DNA from 2 places in the Sulfobacillus thermosulfidooxidans genome. Region 1 is predicted to be linked to the other one. Evidence: predicted binding sites of a transcription regulator. Region 1 holds the regulator's gene; the other holds the start of a gene.
The links. The regulator LexA, encoded in region 1, represses DNA repair genes until DNA is damaged. The targets are predictions, from matches to a motif close to CNAACANNTGTTNG.
Positions count from the first base shown of each region.

Region 1 (9,481 bases):
GCTTGATTATAATAAATCGGCTTGCCGAATTGGACCCGTTCTTTTGCGTAAGCCAAGGCATATTCATATGCGGCTCGCGCCACCCCTACAGCAGCAATGGCGACCGTAGGTCGCGAATGCTCGAGCATTTTCATCGCCCCAATGAAGGCCATATTTTCTTCACCCAGGCGATTTTCGATGGGTACATGCACATCATCGAATCGGACTTCCGCCGTATGACTAGCCCGCAAGCCTAATTTTTTAAATTTCTTTCCCGACGAAATGCCGGGGGTTTTGCCGTCGACGATAAAAGCTGACACGCCCGCATAACCGGCCTCGGGATTCGTCTTGGCAAACACGACGTAGACATCGGCAATGCCTCCGTTTGTGATAAACGTTTTGGTGCCATTAATGATATATTCATCACCGTGGCGCACCGCTCGGGTCGTCATGCTCACCACATCGGAACCAGCGCCAGGTTCTGTCAAGCACATGGCGCCTAAGCGAACCTGATCCGGATCGCAAAACATCGGCAACCACTTTTTCTTTTGCTCTTCGGAGCCCATTTCCAAAATCGGAATTGACGCTAAGCCAATCCCTCCTATGGCTGTCGCAATACCAGCGCAACCCCAAAACAATTCCTCTCCGACCACTAAACTAGAAATGAGATCAGGTACCCCATTGCCCCCGTATTCCTCTGGAATGGTATAGGACAACAAGCCCACTTTCGCAGCTTTCTTTAAGACATCCCAAGGCATTTCTTCGCGCTCATCATAATACGCGGCTACAGGACGAATTTCTTTTTCGGCAAACGTATGAGCCCATTCTTTTAACTCGCGCTGTTCTGGAGTTAATTCGAAGTTCATGAGACTCCCTCCCACCCCAATAACTTGCAACCAGACTTATTTTACCATATCAAATTTATGCAGAGTACAACTATTTGGGATCGGAAAACAGAAGTTTCTCCAAAACCGGGAACATCGGCATACCGTGACTCAACAACCCATCGTGAAATCGTTGTAACGTAAATTCAGATCCCCACCGTTCTTGAGCCTTACGCCGCAAACGGAAAATTTGAAGCTTTCCCCATGTATAAATCAAATAAAACGGGTCTTGTGTTCCCCTTAACGTTTCTCTTTTAGCACCGACAGCCGTCATAAAGCACTCGGTTTCAAAGAAGCGTTGGGCATCGTCGAGGGTGAAATCTCCCCGGTGTAATCGGATCGCCACAATAAAGCGACCAAGGCGTTCGAGGGCTTCCAATACGTAACTGATTTGTAACGCTATATTGCCATCACCGTAACCCTGTTCGATCATAAGTTCTTCGGTATAATGAGCCCATCCCTCGACAAAAGCCCCGGAACCAAAAACACGGCGGACCGTGCTGGACGTTTTGGGAATCTGCAAAAATTGCACGAAATGACCAGGATAGACTTCATGAATAGAAATCATCTGCATCGTGGCTTTATTCAGCGTTTGCAATTGAGCTTCTTGGTCCTCGACTGACCAGGAGGAATCTGGCAACGTCACTTGATAATAGGCCTGGGGCGATGACTGCTCAAAAGGTCCGGGAGGGACGATCGAGGCTAATGTGGTAAGTCGCATAAACGCGGGAGTTTCGACAACATGAGGATGAAGGCTTTTCGGGATGCTTACAAGTTGGTGGCTTTCCACAAAATTACGTAACTGATCTAAAAGCTGGCTTGTATGTTGAAGTAACGAATCACGCGACCAATGGTCGTGCCGAATTTGGGCAATCACTTGTCGGATATTGGCCGAAGGTTCATATTGTGCAACGAAGTCTTGTAATTTTGTCTGCAGACGTTCTAGTTCCGCATCCGCTGTATTCAGTAATTCATCCAAAGACGCTTCGTTGCCCTCAAGCCAATAGAATTTTTCCCAATACCGCTCAGATCCTAGGCGATAATCTCCATGGGCTTTGGGTTTTATTTTCGTCTTTAATTCATCTACAAATTTTTCATAAGCTTTCGCGGCTTGTTGACTCGCCTCTGCAATATCTTGTCGTAAATGGCTGTTGACCTGTTGGAATGCTTGCGGAATATCGTAAAGGAGAAAGGGAAGGGTCTGGGAAAACTGTTCGATAGCCATATCCACATACAATTCTGGTGGATTATCCAACTGTTTGAGACCGGCCACAAGAAAACCGGGCACTTGACGCAAGCGTTGCCACAAGGCATAACCTCGCGTGTCAGCGGTACCAAATTGACCTCGTGCGAGACTTAACAAACTTTCACTAATCACCGCGTTAAAAAGATTAGGATCTTTTCGTTCTGGATGATCGCGGGTCACATCGAGCCATAAAGACTCAACATTAAATTTTAAAGTCATATAGTCCGCCCAATCTTCCAGATTCAGGGTGTCTGGATCAATCAAGTTCAGTGCTCTGCGCGCTTGATTGAGTGTCCCCTCGAATGCTTGGAGGGATGCTTCGCTGACAGGAGGCAATGCCTCATCCCAATCATGTAATCCCAATTCTGTGGCGACGAACGGAAAGTATTGCAGATAGACTTCTAATGTCATTTCGGCTATACGGCGTAACTCTTTATCTTTAGGCAATCCCGAATAAAATTCTTGGTTGCTAACCTTCATCAACATCTCCCCTAAAAGGTTCTTGCAAACAATCGTAGTGAACAACAGAACGCTAATGAAGTGCCAAAAGAGCGATGACAACCGACAATAAGTTTAAAGTCGCGTGAGCAATGGTTGATGGAATCAAAGACCCGGTTTTCCAATACACCAAGTTTAAAATCATCCCTGCGAGAGCTAATGGAATTAACAAGGTTAGGTTCATATGCGCGACGCCAAAAAGAAAACCGGCCACAACTGTGGCCCAACCTAATCCCCAGGCAGGTTGCAAGGTCCCAAATAAAATACCGCGGAACAAAATTTCTTCGGCAACGGGCGCCATGATGACAATCGCCACAATCATCAAAAAGGCAATCAGTCCTAAGTGTCCATTTAATCCTTTAGCAAAAACAAACGGATTATTAGACCGAATCCTGATATGTGCCGCCTTTATTTCCCATTCTACCACTAGTGCTGTAATAACCGACATCATGATGCCGATAGTAATTCCCCACCCCACCAACGGAAGAGTTTTAGCGTTCCATTGGTAGTGACAGCGCAAAAAAGAACGGGTCAAATGATGGCGTGTAAGAATCATCAATACGATTAATACCTCCGTCGGCGGCGTCAGCAAGTAGGCGGCAAGAAGTAAGGACAAATTCGTCGATAATGTAGTGGGATGGCTCACGAGTAATGAAACCGATAAAGCCATTGAGACCAAAATAAGAATTATAAAACCTAAGAATCCATCCCGAGGTCGTAAACGCCCAATCTCAGCCCGTTGACTCCACCACGCGATTATTACACCGAGAAGAAGTTCAGTGAGGGGAAGGAGCAAGCGGTCCACCATTTTCAACGGTGATAGCCAAATGCTCCACATGGCCATCCCAATCATTATTGCTGCCACCTCTGGACGTCTGACGACAAAGCTGAGAGCCCCAGCAGAGATGCTCACGCCTAATGCAGCAATGATGATCATGCTGGGGTTTAAGGAATGCGCCAATAGATCAGATAAAATGCCCATGACCAACCATAATACAACGGCTCCAATCGCTTTCTTCAGTCTCTCCGCCTCCTCTGTCTGTCTAGTATGGTACAATATTCCTGATATCATGAGGAGGATGATAAAATGTGATTGGAGAACGCCAACAAAAAATATTGAATTATATTCAAGACTTTCTTGCGAAAAATGGCTATCCTCCCTCCGTACGCGAGATAGGCAAAGCGGTCGGACTAAGCTCAACTGCCAGTGTTGCCAGACATTTAAAGGCCTTAGAACAAGAAGGGTATATATCGCATCCCCCCGCTAAGCGGCGAGCCTGGACTATGGGCAATAGTTATAACGCCCAATCAATTTCCCTTCCCTTGGTTGGAAATATCACCGCCGGGGTTCCCATTTTAGCGACTGAAGTGATCGAAGAACATTTGAATTTACCGGCTTCACTCTTTCGTGTCCATCCGGATTTTCTTCTGCGGGTTGTGGGCGATTCCATGATTGGTGCCGGAATTTTTGACGGTGACCTGGTTGCGGTACAAAGCACATCCGCTGCCCATGACGGAGACATTGTCATTGCTTTGCTAGGCGATGAAGCCACCGTCAAATATTTCTACAAAGAGCCCCAAGGCATCCGTCTTATGCCGGCTAATGAACGTTATCAGCCTATTATTTCCTCAGACGTTCAAATTTTAGGTAAGGTCGTGGGTCTTGTTCGCAGTCTTTAACGCAGAGATTCCCGCGTCAACCGCCATTACGGTATGCCATTTGGACAAGCCTCCCTGTAAATACGCGATATAAGGCGGCCTGATCGGGGCATCACAGGATAATTCCAACGATCCACCCGCAACAAAGCCGCCGGCAGCCATAATGACAGGATCAGCATAGCCCGGCATCGACCAGGCTTCAGGAATCACATAGCCGTCGATGGGCGAGACACGCTGCACCGCTCGGCACAAGATTTCAATTTTCTTTGCATCACCTAATTGAACGGCTGTTACAATGTCACTTCGGGGAAATTGCTCAGGCAAAGGATCAACGGCAAAACCTGCAGCCGCAAATGCATGGGATGCATAGATTCCGCCCATGAGGGCTTCGCCCACTATCATGGGTGCCAAAAACCATCCCTGGGCAATCAGACGTAATATAGATCCTGTAGGTCCGACCTCATGACCAATTCCCGGAGCCAGTAACATATCTCCCACGGCCTCAACGAGGGCTTTTTTACCTGCCACATAAGCCCCGGTTGGCGCAACTCCACCGCCCGGATTTTTTAATAAACTGCCCACAATCAAATCGGCTCCCCAATCTGTCGGTTCTTCCTCTAAGGTGAATTCTCCATAACAATTATCGACCACCAACCACGCGCCAAACGAGTGCGCTTTTTCCGCGATCTGACGAATTTCGGCAGCTTGAAACGAGGGCCGCGACTGATACCCCCGCGAACGTTGAATATAGACCACACGCGGAAAGATGGCTTGCTGGGGCCAAATGGGCATTCCTGTCTTGTCCGTGGGCAATACCCTAACGTCTATTCCTCGACTGGGCAAACTGGTTCGTGAATTGCCAAAAATCAGAGGTTGAAGCGTGTCATAAATGGGACCATTGGCCAACCATAAATGATCTCCCGGGCTTAAGAGAGCACGCAAGGCGGTGGCTAACGCGTGAGTCCCGGATGCCCATTGAGGACGGACCATGGCCGCTTCCGCATGCATAATTGTGGCGACAATATGATCTAACCGTTCTCGTCCGCGGTCGCCATAGCCATAGCCGGTACTCCCCCCTAAATCCGAAGTGGACAGGCCACTTTCACTAAAAGCCTTAGCCACCCGCGTGACATTCGCCGCGACAATGGCTTCAACGTGGAGCCATGTCTGGCGGGCCTGCTTTAAAATATCAGAATTTCGCAAATTATTAGGCCTCCTACGCCAGATTCATCGTCGGTATCATACACTATTTTGATCCATGGCGAAAATGGCGTAGACCGTCCGAGCGTATTACGCATCCAGATGACGTAAGGTAAACGCTTTGACCTCTTTAAAACCCCGGCGCGTTAGAGCTGATACGCCAATGACGGGAATACCCTTAAAGTGTTCGCGCACGGCGTGCAAATTATCGACCGCCCCAGGTTTATCAATTTTATTACCAAGAATGAGATACGGCACTAAACGTTGGGCATACTTGGCCATCTCGTCATCAAGCGGTCCTAAGGATTCGATGCGTTTTGATCCCACACTGCTTAGATCAATCATATGCAAAATCAAATTGGTCTCCCCCATACGGATTAACGTATTAGCCATGGCTTGGCGAATCTCCGCTTGATGATGGATGCCCTCTGTAATACCAACACTATCGACAATCCACAGGGCTTTCTTTTGTCGACCCGTAATAATCTCAACGCTCAGACTTTGAATCGTCAGCGTCTTGTGAGGCTTTTGCGACACGAGTTTATGCCGCGCTTCATCTAAAGACAATAATATTTTCTTGGTGGGAACGCCTTTGCGTTCTGTCGATTGCAGACGAATCTCCTTAACGCCTAAGTATGCCGCAAAGTTGATAACAAATAAGGATTTACCGACATTAGGCTTTCCGATGACTAGGGCCTCCATTACCACCCTCCTTCCACGTCAGCCCAAGTCAGGGTCATGAGATCGTCACGACTCGTCGAATCGATATGGCTAACTAATCGCACGGCCTGCCGTCGAATGGCCCGTTCTATGATGTTGCGAACCAGACGCGCATTGCCGGCATTGGTATGCCAGTGTCCATGGCTGCGTGTCAGAAATTCTGCCAATTGACGATCCGCTTCGGTGGTCAAATGATACTGGCGCTCTAACAACATAGAGCGGGCTATCGCCATCAGTTCTGCGGCGGCATAGTCGGGAAAATGCATATGAATGGGAAACCGCGATAATAAGCCGGGGTTTGTCGATAGAAACCATGCCATCTCATCGGGGTATCCCGCCAGAATCAACAAAAATTCATCGCGATGATCTTCCATCGCCTTCACCAGGGTATCGATCGCTTCCTTCCCAAAATCTTTTTCACCGCCCCGCGCCAGCGAATAGGCTTCATCAACAAACATCACCCCTCCTAAGGCCCGTTTAATAACTTCCCGGGTTTTCTGTGCCGTATGCCCAATGTATTCTCCAACCAAGTCTGCTCGCTCTACTTCGAGCATATGGCCTTTAGGCAGGACATCAAGGGCCTGAAAGAGACGGCCAATGATTCGCGCGACTGTTGTCTTACCAGTGCCCGGTGCACCCGAAAAAATCATATGCAGTGTCTGCGATGCACTTACGAGCCCTAATTGTTGCCGACGTTGTTGGACCTCGACATAGGCACGGATTTCATGCACCATTTGCTTGACTTCTTTGAGTCCTACGAGGTCATCTAATTCGCGTAAAACGCTCTCTACGCGTTTATGGCGGCTTTCCCCATTAAAATGGGTCGCTGTTCGCTGAAACGGATTCGTATTGGGACCACCGCGCGTATCCAGTTGCGCTAAATACCGTACTGCCTTGTCCGACGTCAAATGTCCGGACTCGAACCACGCTATGACTTCCCGCGAAGTCAAAGGGTTTTTAGGATATTCAGGATCATTCATCGCATCCAGCATGATTTCCCCTCCGCCAACGGACATCACTAATCTATACGCTTGGGAAAAGAAAATGCTGCCTGTCCAGGAAAAGACCCGAAATGAAGGGCCTTGAAGCCGCAGCTCCTTCCCCCCAATGCAAAAAGATATTTGAGGCAAGCCAATGACCTGCTGCGATCGACGCCATTAAGGCAAAGGCCGCGTTAATTAAGTCTTCGGAGAAAGTCCTAATTGGCGAAACTGGAAAGTCCAGATATCGGTTTCTTCTTCTAGTTGTTGCTTGCGAGTTTTTCCTACGCCATGACCGGCTTGCGGTTCAATTCGAAGAAAAACCGGATAAGATGACCCAGTGGCCTGCTGTAGACGCGCGGTCATTTTTCTGGCGTGCAACGGATGCACTCGATTGTCATGCGCTGAGGTAAAAATTAAAATTGCGGGATATTTTGTATGAGGAACCACATGATGATAGGGGGAATAGCGTTGCAACCACTGCCAATCGGTCGGATTATTAGGATCTCCATATTCACGTTTCCATAACGCTGCCACCAAAAACCGGTCGTAGCGAAGCATATCTAATAAGGGCACGCCAATGATGGCAGAACGGATTAATTCCGGGTGCTGCGTGACTATGGTGCCAGTCAACAAGCCCCCATTGCTACGTCCAGTAATCCCCATCATATCGGGCCGGCTATATCCTTGGGTTACTAAATGACGCAAAACACTAACCATATCGTCAAATACATTTTGTTTTCGTTCCCGCATACCCGCTTGGTGCCATGCCTCACCAAATTCGCTGCCACCGCGTAATCCGGCAACGACATATAATCCGCCCGATTCGAGCCACAGATGGATTCCCGGAGAATAAGCAGGTTGATAAGCAATATTAAATCCTCCATATCCTCCCACAATGGCTGAACGGACCCCGGTTGGGACACCATCTTTCTCGGCCAAGAAAATGGGAATTAAGGTACCATCCTTTGATTTTACAAATTCCTGCCAGATGCGAATTCCCTCGATACCTTTGGTCTGGGCTCCCCAATACTTTAATTGGGGAGCCCAGACAGCCCATGTATAAACTTGGGGCGGCTGATCAAAAGAAGTCCATTCGATAAAAAAGCGGTCATGTTCCGGGTCTGATTGCAGTCCTATAACTGTTCCCACACCGTGATGAGGCAAATCGATAGGCGTCATTTCGCCATCGTTGTCAATAAATGCCAAATGGCACCGGGCCTGCTTAAAATACAGAAGCACAAGGCCGCTATCAAGCGGCACAACAGATTGAAGGGGCTCAGCGGGCGAGGAAACCCATAATGTGGCCCACCGGTTTTCAGAACGATTCCATTTCCATATTTGAGACGGCTCACTAGGATGATGATAAAGGCCAAATAATTCCCCGCCACGCCAAAATGGCTGAAGTCGCTCCCTAGTCCCACTAAAAATGTCAACAGGCATGATGGTCGTTGTTTCTAGATCGTCCATCTTCCATGTAAGTAATGACAGCCGGTTAGCGGTCCATCCCCGGTGGGTTTCAATGACAAGTTGGCTACCATCTTCAGCACCGCTCAGGCGAAATGTTGTCGTGGGATCGGGGTCAGAAAACACTTCTATGTCATCAGCGTAATCCGTGCCCAACCGATGACAATAAACCCGCTGACCATAGTACTGTGGACGACCGCTTTCATCGACAGGATAGCGCGTATAATAAAATACTGCGTGATTCATGGTCATAAATACAGAAGCCCAGCGTGTACCGGGAATGTTGTCATCTAAGAGCAGATTATGCGTCCAATCATAAATATATAATGTACTCCATTCGTCTCCTTGATTGGAAACACCAAAGAGAACAAACTTTCCATCTTCGGACAAGGTAAACCAGTCAATCGCTTGCGGATGCTCGGCTTGATTGGGGTCATAGATGGTTTGGGAATGGGAGTGACCTGGGGAAAGACACTCTAAGGTCGCTTGGTTCGCTCCGGGCTTACGGTGTACAAAAGCCATGACGCCTTGACGGACTTGAGGTACATGGGTCTCCTCATGCGTCATGAGGGTATCAAGTCGGTGATATATGGGCTCCCAAAACGCATCGGCATGCAAAGCACTGATGGTCTTTTGATGCTGTTCCGCCTCAAAGTGCCTAGTGTCCTCTGTATCGTCTTCTAAAAATCGAAAGGGATCATAAATCACAAATCCATGCTGGTCATCATCGTGTTTTATCGTCATACAACCCCCGGGCAATTTATGACTTCTAGCTATCTCATTAAAGAATTTATTCGCGGACTATTGACTCCTTTCCTGCCTCAATACATATCTTTCCTGTCATTTTG
Region 1 covers NZ_LGRO01000001.1:1,124,202-1,133,682, reverse strand. Annotated here, with positions in the region: gene AOA63_RS05820 (acyl-CoA dehydrogenase family protein) at 1-845, opposite strand, end outside; gene AOA63_RS05815 (DUF885 domain-containing protein) at 916-2,589, opposite strand; gene AOA63_RS05810 (CPBP family intramembrane glutamic endopeptidase) at 2,642-3,679, opposite strand; gene lexA (transcriptional repressor LexA) at 3,697-4,287, shown strand; gene AOA63_RS05800 (methionine gamma-lyase family protein) at 4,252-5,469, opposite strand; gene AOA63_RS05795 (GTPase domain-containing protein) at 5,557-6,168, opposite strand; gene AOA63_RS05790 (AAA family ATPase) at 6,168-7,202, opposite strand; gene AOA63_RS05785 (prolyl oligopeptidase family serine peptidase) at 7,365-9,377, opposite strand; gene AOA63_RS05780 (MFS transporter) at 9,348-9,481, shown strand, end outside.

Region 2 (9,481 bases), 210 kb from region 1:
TAATTCTTCTGATCGCGTAAGGCGGAATTCCAGCTCCTACACTCGCAAAGCCGGCCAACGGCGATGATGATGTTGTGAAAGGATAGATACCATGATCGGGATCGCGCAATGCACCGAGTTGGCCTTCTAACAAAATTCCTTGGTTGTTCTTTAACGCGTCGTGCAGCAGCAACGTGGTATCACAAACGAAAGGCGCTATGACGTCGGCATAATGCGACACGATTTCTGTGATTTCAAGCGGATCTTGAATGGGCAGTTGGTAAGCCGTCGGTAATAAGAAATTCTTTAACGCTAAATTGCGTTCAATACGCTGTCGTAATCGATCCTTAAAAAACAGATCAGCGACTTGTACCCCGATTTTAAGAAATTTATCCGCATAAAATGGGGCGATTCCTGAACGAGTGGAACCAAACTGATTGGCGCCGAGACGCATTTCTTCGGCTTGGTCTAGCAAGATGTGAACGGGAAGAACGACTTGGGCCCGGTCAGAGATATGGAAGAATGAGGGAACAAGTCCGTGGTCTTTAAGATATTGAAGTTCCTTGGCCAGTCCTACAATATTCAAAGCGACTCCTGGTCCGAGAACATTATGGACATGCGGATAAAACACACCCGATGGCAACATATGCAGAGCAAATTTTCCAAATTCGTTCAGAATTGTGTGACCTGCATTACTTCCTCCTTGGAAACGCACTACGAAATCCATATCTCGTGCTAAATAATCGGTAATCTTGCCTTTACCTTCATCGCCCCAATTAGCCCCAACAACGGCTGTCACGGTCATTCGCTCGCATCCTCTCTTCTCAACGCTCTGAATATTGAGGACAATGCACTTTATTGCATTACTGTCCTAAATTATATGTTTACTACTATGACATTTTATGTAGCGTCCACGCAAGTGGTTGGGTTAAAGAGGTTAACCGTGATTAGATACGTTATCGCGCGTTTTTGTCATCCGATTCATTTGGTGGATAATCTTACGATGATGGTTTTGCAATCCGAGGACAATCAAATTTTGGTGCCAACGCGATCTGATGACTAATCTGAGAGGTGATTCTTGGTACTGGTCCGAGGCGAAGATGATTTCAGGCCGAATTGTTCCAAAATCATTTGCGTGTGCTCTCCGAGCAAGGGCGGGGGATTGCAATTGGGTGACGAATCCGGTCCGGCCAAAAATCGCACAGGGGATGCAACTTGCAAAATTTGGCCCACTACAGGATGCTCAATCGGGAAAAGCGCATGACGCTCTGTGACGTGGGGATCATGATATAAATCGGAGAGATGATAAATAGGGCCGGCGGGAATTCCAGATTCTCGAAATAGATCGACCCACGTATTTACGGACCTCTCCCGAAAAATTAACTCTAAGGCGTTGACCAGTTCTTCACGATGTTCTACCCGGTCGACATTGGTACGAAACCTATTATCATCCTGCCATTCGGGATGATTGATAACTTGGCAGAACTTTTGCCACAATTTTTCATTGCCCACAGCGAGATTAAAATAGCCATCTTGTGCGGGAAACGTTTGATAGGGACAAATGCTAGGATGCGCATTGCCCATGGGACGGGGATCTTGGCCCGTGGCGAAATAATTAGTCGCAAGATAGGTTTGAAAAGCCATCATCGATTCCAACAAGGAGATGTCAATCCACTGAGGTTCGGGGCAAGTGACTCGTCGATGTAACGCGGTGAGGATCCCGATAATGGCCCACATTCCTGCACTAATATCGGCTAAAGAAAACCCCGCTTTCATCGGTGGCCCTCCGATTTCTCCAGTGATCGCCATCAGCCCTCCCATACCCTGGGCTATGACGTCATAGCCTGGATCTTGAGCATATGGTCCGCTTTGGCCGAACCCGGAAATCGATGCGAGAATAATTTGGGGATTAAGTTCCCTGAGGGTCTGAAAACCCAACCCCAAGCGTTCGAGTGTTCCGGGTCGAAAATTTTCAACGACGATATCGGCATGGCGTATGAGCTCGGATAGATGCGCGCGATCGGTATCGGTTCGTAAATCGAGAACGACGCTGCGTTTATTGCGGTTGATGCTGAGAAAATAGGTGCTTTCGCCGTCAATAAATGGGGGGCCCCAGTGCCGGGTATCATCGCCCTGAGGGGGTTCGATTTTAATGACCTCTGCGCCTAAATCGGCGAAGTACATAGTACAATAAGGACCACTGAGAATGCGCGTTAAGTCAATAATGCGAAGTCCCTCAAAGGGTTTCATCATGACCTCCTGATAATTCAACCTTAGATAGAATAGATTGAACAGGGCAAAGTGAAATCATAAGTTTCCGTCAATCTCTTCTTAGTTTCCGAAACCTATTATAGTAAAGATGACTGTACTGTGACAGAACAGGAATATTTGCTAGGCTATTGTGACATTGCGAGGTGTACCTGTTGGGACACTCACCTTAACAAGGTGTCGCTTTAAGTCATAGGGGAGGAATGATACGATAGATGGGATTTTTAACGATGAATTCAATGAGGAGGACAAGTTATGAAAGAATGGCTCGGTCCCATTGCGGTATTGTATCCTGCCGAACAAGAGACACAGTCGATCCTGCGACAACCACCACAAGCCCGGGAAACAACGGCGGATATAGCTTACGCTCTCCAAGAACGTCATGTTCCCATTATTACGCCCGCCGCTACACCGGATCCACATGACGCATATCAATGGAGTTTCCCGGATACCAATGACGGTATCAACCAGGCGCTCAGTCAAGGTGCCCGTATTTTATGGCCATATGTGCCCATGGATACAGAGCATCCATTATCATCGCGACTGGAAGAAGGGATGGGGATTACGGGGCAAATGCCCGTGCTAATTGACCCATTAGAAAGCAAAGCTTTTTCCCATAATGTTATTCAACATGGTGGCATTGTGATGCCTTTAGCAACTTCCGCAGATGCCAAAGACATTATTAGCCAATTCGATATTTATTCAGCTCCCTATGGTATGGATTTTCCTTTAATTGTCAAACCAGTTCGCGGCTATGGTCGACGCAATGTGCGGCTTGTTCATAACCGTGAAGAGTTAATGGATATTGTTGAACATTGGGACCGTTCCATTGCGGGTGATGAAGTCATGATTCAAGCTTTCTTGCCCGGAGAGGAAATTACCATCGTGGTATTTCCCCCAGGCGATTATCAGATTGACGAAACGGAGATTCAAAAGACACGATATTGGGCGTTGCCGCCAGTTCACCGCATCCATCACGTCGATCACGTCTTGCCACCGGATTTGCCGCTATTAGAGACTGTCGAACCGTTTGAACCAACGGATGAGGTGACGGTTCGCGAGGCCGCCGCCCAAGCGATGAAACTTGCCGATTTAGTACAGAGCCGCAGTGTGATTACGGTGGATTTTCGTCAAGATGCAACAGGGCAGTTTCGGATTTTTGACGCGAATTTTGTCCCCGATTTGGCAGGGGGAAATCGTCCGGGCCGGGAACAAGCCCAAAGTCTGGTGGCTTATGCGGCCCAAGTTTTCGGTTGGCAGTATCCCGAACTCATTGAGAATCTCGCTCGCCAATGGTGGACATTCGAAGAATAAATCTCGCCTGAAACATTCACCAAAGCATTTACGAGTGCATAAGCAAGCCCACGAGATGCTCGTGGGCTTGCTCTCCATGCTCATGATCTAGATTCTGCGCGTTCCGTGATCACTCCGAAATCAGGTGATACCGCTTAAGAACATCGCGAATGGCCAGAGCAGCGGGAGCATCTTGGGGTAGCGGTTGATAAGGCGCCATTAAATAACCCAGATGGTGATCAATGGCGGCAGTGGCAAATTTAAAACCTCGGACCCCATCGGTTTGGCGCAGGGCCGTTGCTAAATCGATGAGTTGGTATTCTAACTGGCGTGCCTCTGGCCAGCGGTTATGGGCCACATGCTCCGCGAGTTCCACGATCCATTGGGGCACAATATTGCCTGACCCGACTACGGCGCCATGTCCTCCCACGGCTAAGGCGGGAAGGACGAGTGTTTCCGTCCCGATTAATACTTTAAAGTCGGGTATATCGCGAGTACGGTGCAAAACCCTCAGGAAGTAGTCGAAATCACGACTACTGTCCTTAATACCCATAATATGAGGATGGGTGGATAATTTGGCAACGACCTCTACCGGAATGCTGATTTTCGTGTAGGGGGGAATATTATAGAGCATGATGGGAAAGGGAGACCGATCAGCTAAAGACAAATAAAAGACCTCGAGATCTCTCGCAGTCATCGGATAATAAGAGGGCGGGGGAATCAAAAGCCCTGCTAATGGCAGGTCGCGGCATGCATCCAAGTCCTTGACGATATCCTCTTGAACGGTTCCCACTATACCGGAATATACCGGTTGTTGGCCGTTTACACGTTCCAAAACGGCTTCCCGCACTTGCCGTCTTAAGGACAGGGAAAGACTTGCGCCTTCTCCGGTCGAACCTAAAATGGATAGACCAATGTGTTGAGCTGCCAAAATGCGCTGAATTAATCGTTTGAGGGCCAGAGTATCGAGATGGCCATCGCTTGTTAATGGGGTAATCATGGCTGTTTGCAATAGATATGCTGACATGCTGCTCTCCTTTATCGATGACGATACTTACGATGAATAATTGCGTGTTGTGACATCTTGCGCTGTGTTTTCTTATCAGTATGCTATAGCAAGCGCCGAACAAAGTCGATAAAAAATGGGGCAGAACCATAACTGCCGGATTTGGACACCAATGTCCATGGGCTCTTACGAAAAAGCATTCGGCTTTGCACAATGCCGGGTTCCCATTGCATCACGGGCTCCAATTCGGTTATTCCTAAAGCACGGCACAATGCAGATGTCATATCTCCTCCCGTTGCGGCCAGCGCAAACACCCCCTTCATGTCATTGATAAGTCGCTGAGCAAGCTGTCCAAGAAATGCGGTTACGGCATTGGGATCAATGCGGGGCTCCGGACTGACGGAGAGCAGGGCAAAATGTGAGGTCGAAAACCAATCGATAAGCCTAAGTGTTACGGTGTTAATCAGTTCCGGCGTATGGTGTGAAAGTAAGGTACTGTCTATCTCCCAAAAGTGGTCCGGGAAACGGGTCCGAAAATAGTTAATTTGTTGTTGAGTTGCAGGATGCAAGCTGGCACTCATTATGAGCGCCTTATCGGCCTTGGCTGTTACTGGCACGGTTAAAGTCTGAGATTGAACAAGATAGGGGCGCAATTGTAGGGCAAGAGCCAACGAACCACACGGTAAAACGTTCGGATGTTTCGATAAAATCTTCGCAATCTGTGCTAAGTCGTCATCGGTTTCTGCATCGACCACAACAATTTGCCCAGTCGAGTGACGAGTGATGCTCTGATGCACATGTTCAGGGTGATGGCGTAATGTGTTTAAGGAAACGTATTCCGCCCTGAGTGTAGTGGTTTCTCGCAAGAGAGCCTGAATGTCGCCGGTGCGCAACGGATTTCGCGGATCCGTACCCAGTGCTGTGGTTTCCAACGGTTTCCCATCCACATAAAGATGTCCGTCTTTTACAATTTTGTTGACCGTGGGAAATGATGGACAGAGCACGGCGGTTTTCATCCCCGTCAGATGCAACAAGGTTTCGATTTCAGCTCCGACGGGTCCACGGAGCGTTGCATCCACTTTTTTGTATAGAGGCCGGATCTTAAGGGGATAGGGGAGGACCTGTTGCAGATTGCGCCGGGCTTCATCAGCAGGGAGATGACGCGATTCGGTTGTCCAGGCGAGGACGGAGGGCCCGTCGAAAAGATGTTTAGGTAATTTAAGAACAACCTTTGTCGGAGTCAACCCCGAAAAAATGACACCGGTATCTAATGCTCCACTTAAATCGTCTGCAATGATTAGCATAGCGCGTCCTCTTTTCCTACTCGATAGCTTGAACTCTATACCTGTGCATTCTCCTTCGTAGACGATAGCCCAAAGGGGTTAAGCGAATGGCACCTTTGACCGCCAGATCGGTCGCATCCGCTGTTCCCTGAAGTCTCGGGTATGGTCAATTCACGCGAAAACGGCTGTTCGTGAAAGATTGCCGCAATGCTTAATGGATAGCGATTCCGTTTGTCCCCTACAGTCGATCTGCAACAGATTTTGTTGCGGTGGATCGGATTTCAACGGTTTATCTATAACACAATTAGCATATTATGGCTTTCCAAATATGTTGTGGGGATCGAAATATTGTTTAAGGCGCTGGGTGATCTCAATCAAGGATGGATCAGGAAGGTTGATAACTTGCCAACCTTTGTGATTCAACACGCGGCAGCCGTGAAGCTGCAGCCGTTGGGGGGCATTTTCGGGTTCTTTTGGCATAATCCATAAACTGTCATCGAGGGCGTGAAATGCAGGGGTAATAGAATGGGGTAATGGTCCCACTCCAAATACATATCCTGAATGGTCGCGCCGGGCATGATCAAAGAGTGTTTGCAGTGTTGAGTGTGTTTGGGCGAGAACATCTGAGGCATCATGACGCTCATAAGGAATACGAATATGATCGCATACCTGTTCGATATATTGGTGTTGGCTGGGAAAATCATGTCCATCCACATAGATAGCAAGATGATGTTCCATGGTCCATAGACCCTGGGGTCCTGGAGCCCTTGTTAGGAGAGCACGAATCAAGGCTTCGTATTGCTCTGGACTCATGTTCTGATGATCTATGATATAAACAACCTGTTCGGAAAATTTGGGAAGTAAACGCAAGATCACGGTGGTAATCAAACCAAATTGGCCCAAGGAGCCAATAAATAGTTTTGGCATATCCAATCCTGCGACATTTTTCATAATCTTACGGCCGAATTGTAACTGCCGACCGGTTCCGTCGACAACAGATAGGCCAAGAATCCAGTTTTTCACGGGACCATAGCCCAAATGCGCCAGATGGGGCAATCCTTCGGCAACTAAACTGCCAAGAGTTTGGTCTTTTTGTAGAGGAATTACCGGAAACATCAGATGATATTTGTCCAAAAGGGATTGTAGGGTTGCATAAGACATCCCGGATTGCACTGTGATGGTCATGTTGTCCGGATCAAAATCCAGGATATCTTGAAGATGACTCAGATCTACACGGCAAGCGCCTTTATGCACCCTATGCTTGTCCAGGGTAAGGCAAACCTTTTGGATGTAGGCTTCGCGTATGGTATCTCGCAGTTCATCGACTGTGCGGGGTTGAACATGCCCCGTGATTGCTGGCCCTGGGCCAATATCAGGAATATAAGACATGTCCTCAACAGGATAAACGGCCTTACCGGGATTTAAGATATTATGGGGATCAAAGGCCACTTTGAAGGCGTACATGGCGGCTAATTCGTCGGCCGAATACATAAGAGGTAATTCATGCAGTTTGTCAATGCCAATGCCATGCTCTCCCGTAATGGATCCGCCTAATTCCGCTGCTTTTTGCAAAATTGCGTGATCGGCCTGCCTCATTCGTGCCACTTCCTCGGCATCATCCGGATGATACGGAATCAAGGGATGCAAATTACCATCGCCAGCATGTGCCACGGTGTTAATTACCAGCGAGAAACGGCGAGATATGGCCAGCACATGACTCATCATATCTGCTAAAAGGGGCCGGGGAACGGTCACATCCTGCGTCCAGACATGGGATGCAAGTCGTGCGGCAGCTCCATAAGCCGATCGTCTAGCTGCCATCAATTGATGAGCATGTTCGGGGTTTTCGGCAATGATCACGGGATCGGCATGATATTTTTGTAATACTTCAACGAGCCGTTGAATTTGCGCTTGAACGGATAAGGGCGAACCATCGACTTCAATAAGGAGCACAGCATCTGAATCCGGATATCCTGCGTCCATGAACGGTCTGACGGTATCTAAGGTGGCTTTGTCTAATAACTCTAGGGTAGAGGGAATCATTTGTGCCTGAATAATCCCAGACACTGCCGAGACGGCGTCAATCACAGACCGAAATCCCGCAAGTAGTGTTCCGGAGTTAGGAGCTTTGGGCAATATTCGCAACGTTATTTCGGTAATGATAGCCAAAATGCCCTCCGAGCCTGTTAACAAGCCAGGCCAATCTATAATCGACAAACTTTCTTGACAAGTGATGGGTGTTCCGTCGGCAAGCAAAGCTTTAATTCCTGTAACATAGTGGCTAGTTGTACCATATTTGACGCAGTGGGGACCTCCTGATCCCTCGGAAACATTGCCTCCCAGTGTTGATATGCGGTGACTGGCGGGATCGGGAGGAAAGAAGAAGCCATAAGGTTCTAATGCCTCTTGTAACCTGGCATTGACAACGCCAGGTTCCACGTGCGTTCGCCGTCTTCGAAGGTCAATAGATTTAATCTCTTTAAAATGCGTTAAAGATACGACGATGCCTCCTGAGATGGGCAACGTGCCGCCACTGATGTTGCTTCCTGATCCCCGGGCAATAACCGGCATGTGATAATGGCTGGCCGTTTGCAGCACATATTGCAATTCTTCTTCGTTCTCGGCAATAAAGGCTGCATCAGGCCTATGCCGTTGCGACGTTGCATCATAACTATAAGCTAAAAGGCGACTGGCATCGCGGATGATACGCTCACCGAAACGCTGGGTGAGCGCGCAAAGAAATTCTTCCTTTTGCTGAGCATCTGGTCCAGAACCTTGATCCGGGATTTGTTGACAGGAAGAACTCGGTAAGGATATCAGCATAATTTGGCCTCGCTTTACTATGTATCATTAGTGAGAAAATACACATATGAAAAATGATATCAAAAATTTTACTAAACTTACCATGGGGTGCGAATGTTCCTAATTTTGATGCATGCCTCTCTATGCTACTGAAAAATCACCGAAGCGACGCATGAGACCACGGCTTTTCGCTAGCTGACTGGGAGACAGAACATTTGAAGTCGCCTTCAATGGTTTGCATAAGGAGAACATGATGGCCATGGCGGATTTATTCATCAGTCTTCTAGACGCGTTTCGCCGACTAATCGTCCGGTAAACGGGATCATCAAATGACGGAAGAGCGTGTGCTTAAGGCATGAGACTGGGCGAGAATTCACATCGAGCGCTGCCTACCCGTTAGTTAAATCGGGGAAGAGAAGATGCAGCCATTTCTCACGTACGCCCCAACTGCGGCCTGCCCGCGAACATCAAGCACAAAAAGCCTGGTTGGTAATTCACCAGCGACATAGCCTCGGGGATGATCGTACCCTGGACGCGGCAGAAGTATCGGATCATGTGCGAGTCGCTATCAGCTTATGACATCCCAGAGGTCACATCGACTATATGAGGGATGAACAAATATTGTGTTGGTTTTTCTAATCTCGCATCAACTCTTTGACTGCAGGGATTCTGAGGTTGTGGCGGATTTAAACGGCAGATGTGTTCTTGGGTGGGTGATGTCGATGCATCACAACGTTTTATGCCAGGGTGACTCTGTATTGTGCTGAGTTGATTCCCCGCGATCTCGGTGCGCATCTTTGACTATCAAATCATCAGCCATAATTCCCATGCTAAAAGCATCTGGCGATTT
Region 2 covers NZ_LGRO01000001.1:1,334,736-1,344,216, reverse strand. Annotated here, with positions in the region: gene AOA63_RS06755 (adenylosuccinate synthase) at 1-784, opposite strand, end outside; gene AOA63_RS06750 (CaiB/BaiF CoA transferase family protein) at 1,039-2,232, opposite strand; gene AOA63_RS06745 (hypothetical protein) at 2,503-3,561, shown strand; gene AOA63_RS06740 (dihydrodipicolinate synthase family protein) at 3,671-4,567, opposite strand; gene AOA63_RS06735 (four-carbon acid sugar kinase family protein) at 4,651-5,850, opposite strand; partial or broken gene AOA63_RS20560 (hypothetical protein) at 6,061-6,120, shown strand; gene AOA63_RS06730 (FAD-binding oxidoreductase) at 6,142-8,652, opposite strand.
Region 2: AOA63_RS06735 (four-carbon acid sugar kinase family protein) is a predicted target of LexA. The motif match lies at 6,008-6,021, and genes of this name have one in related genera.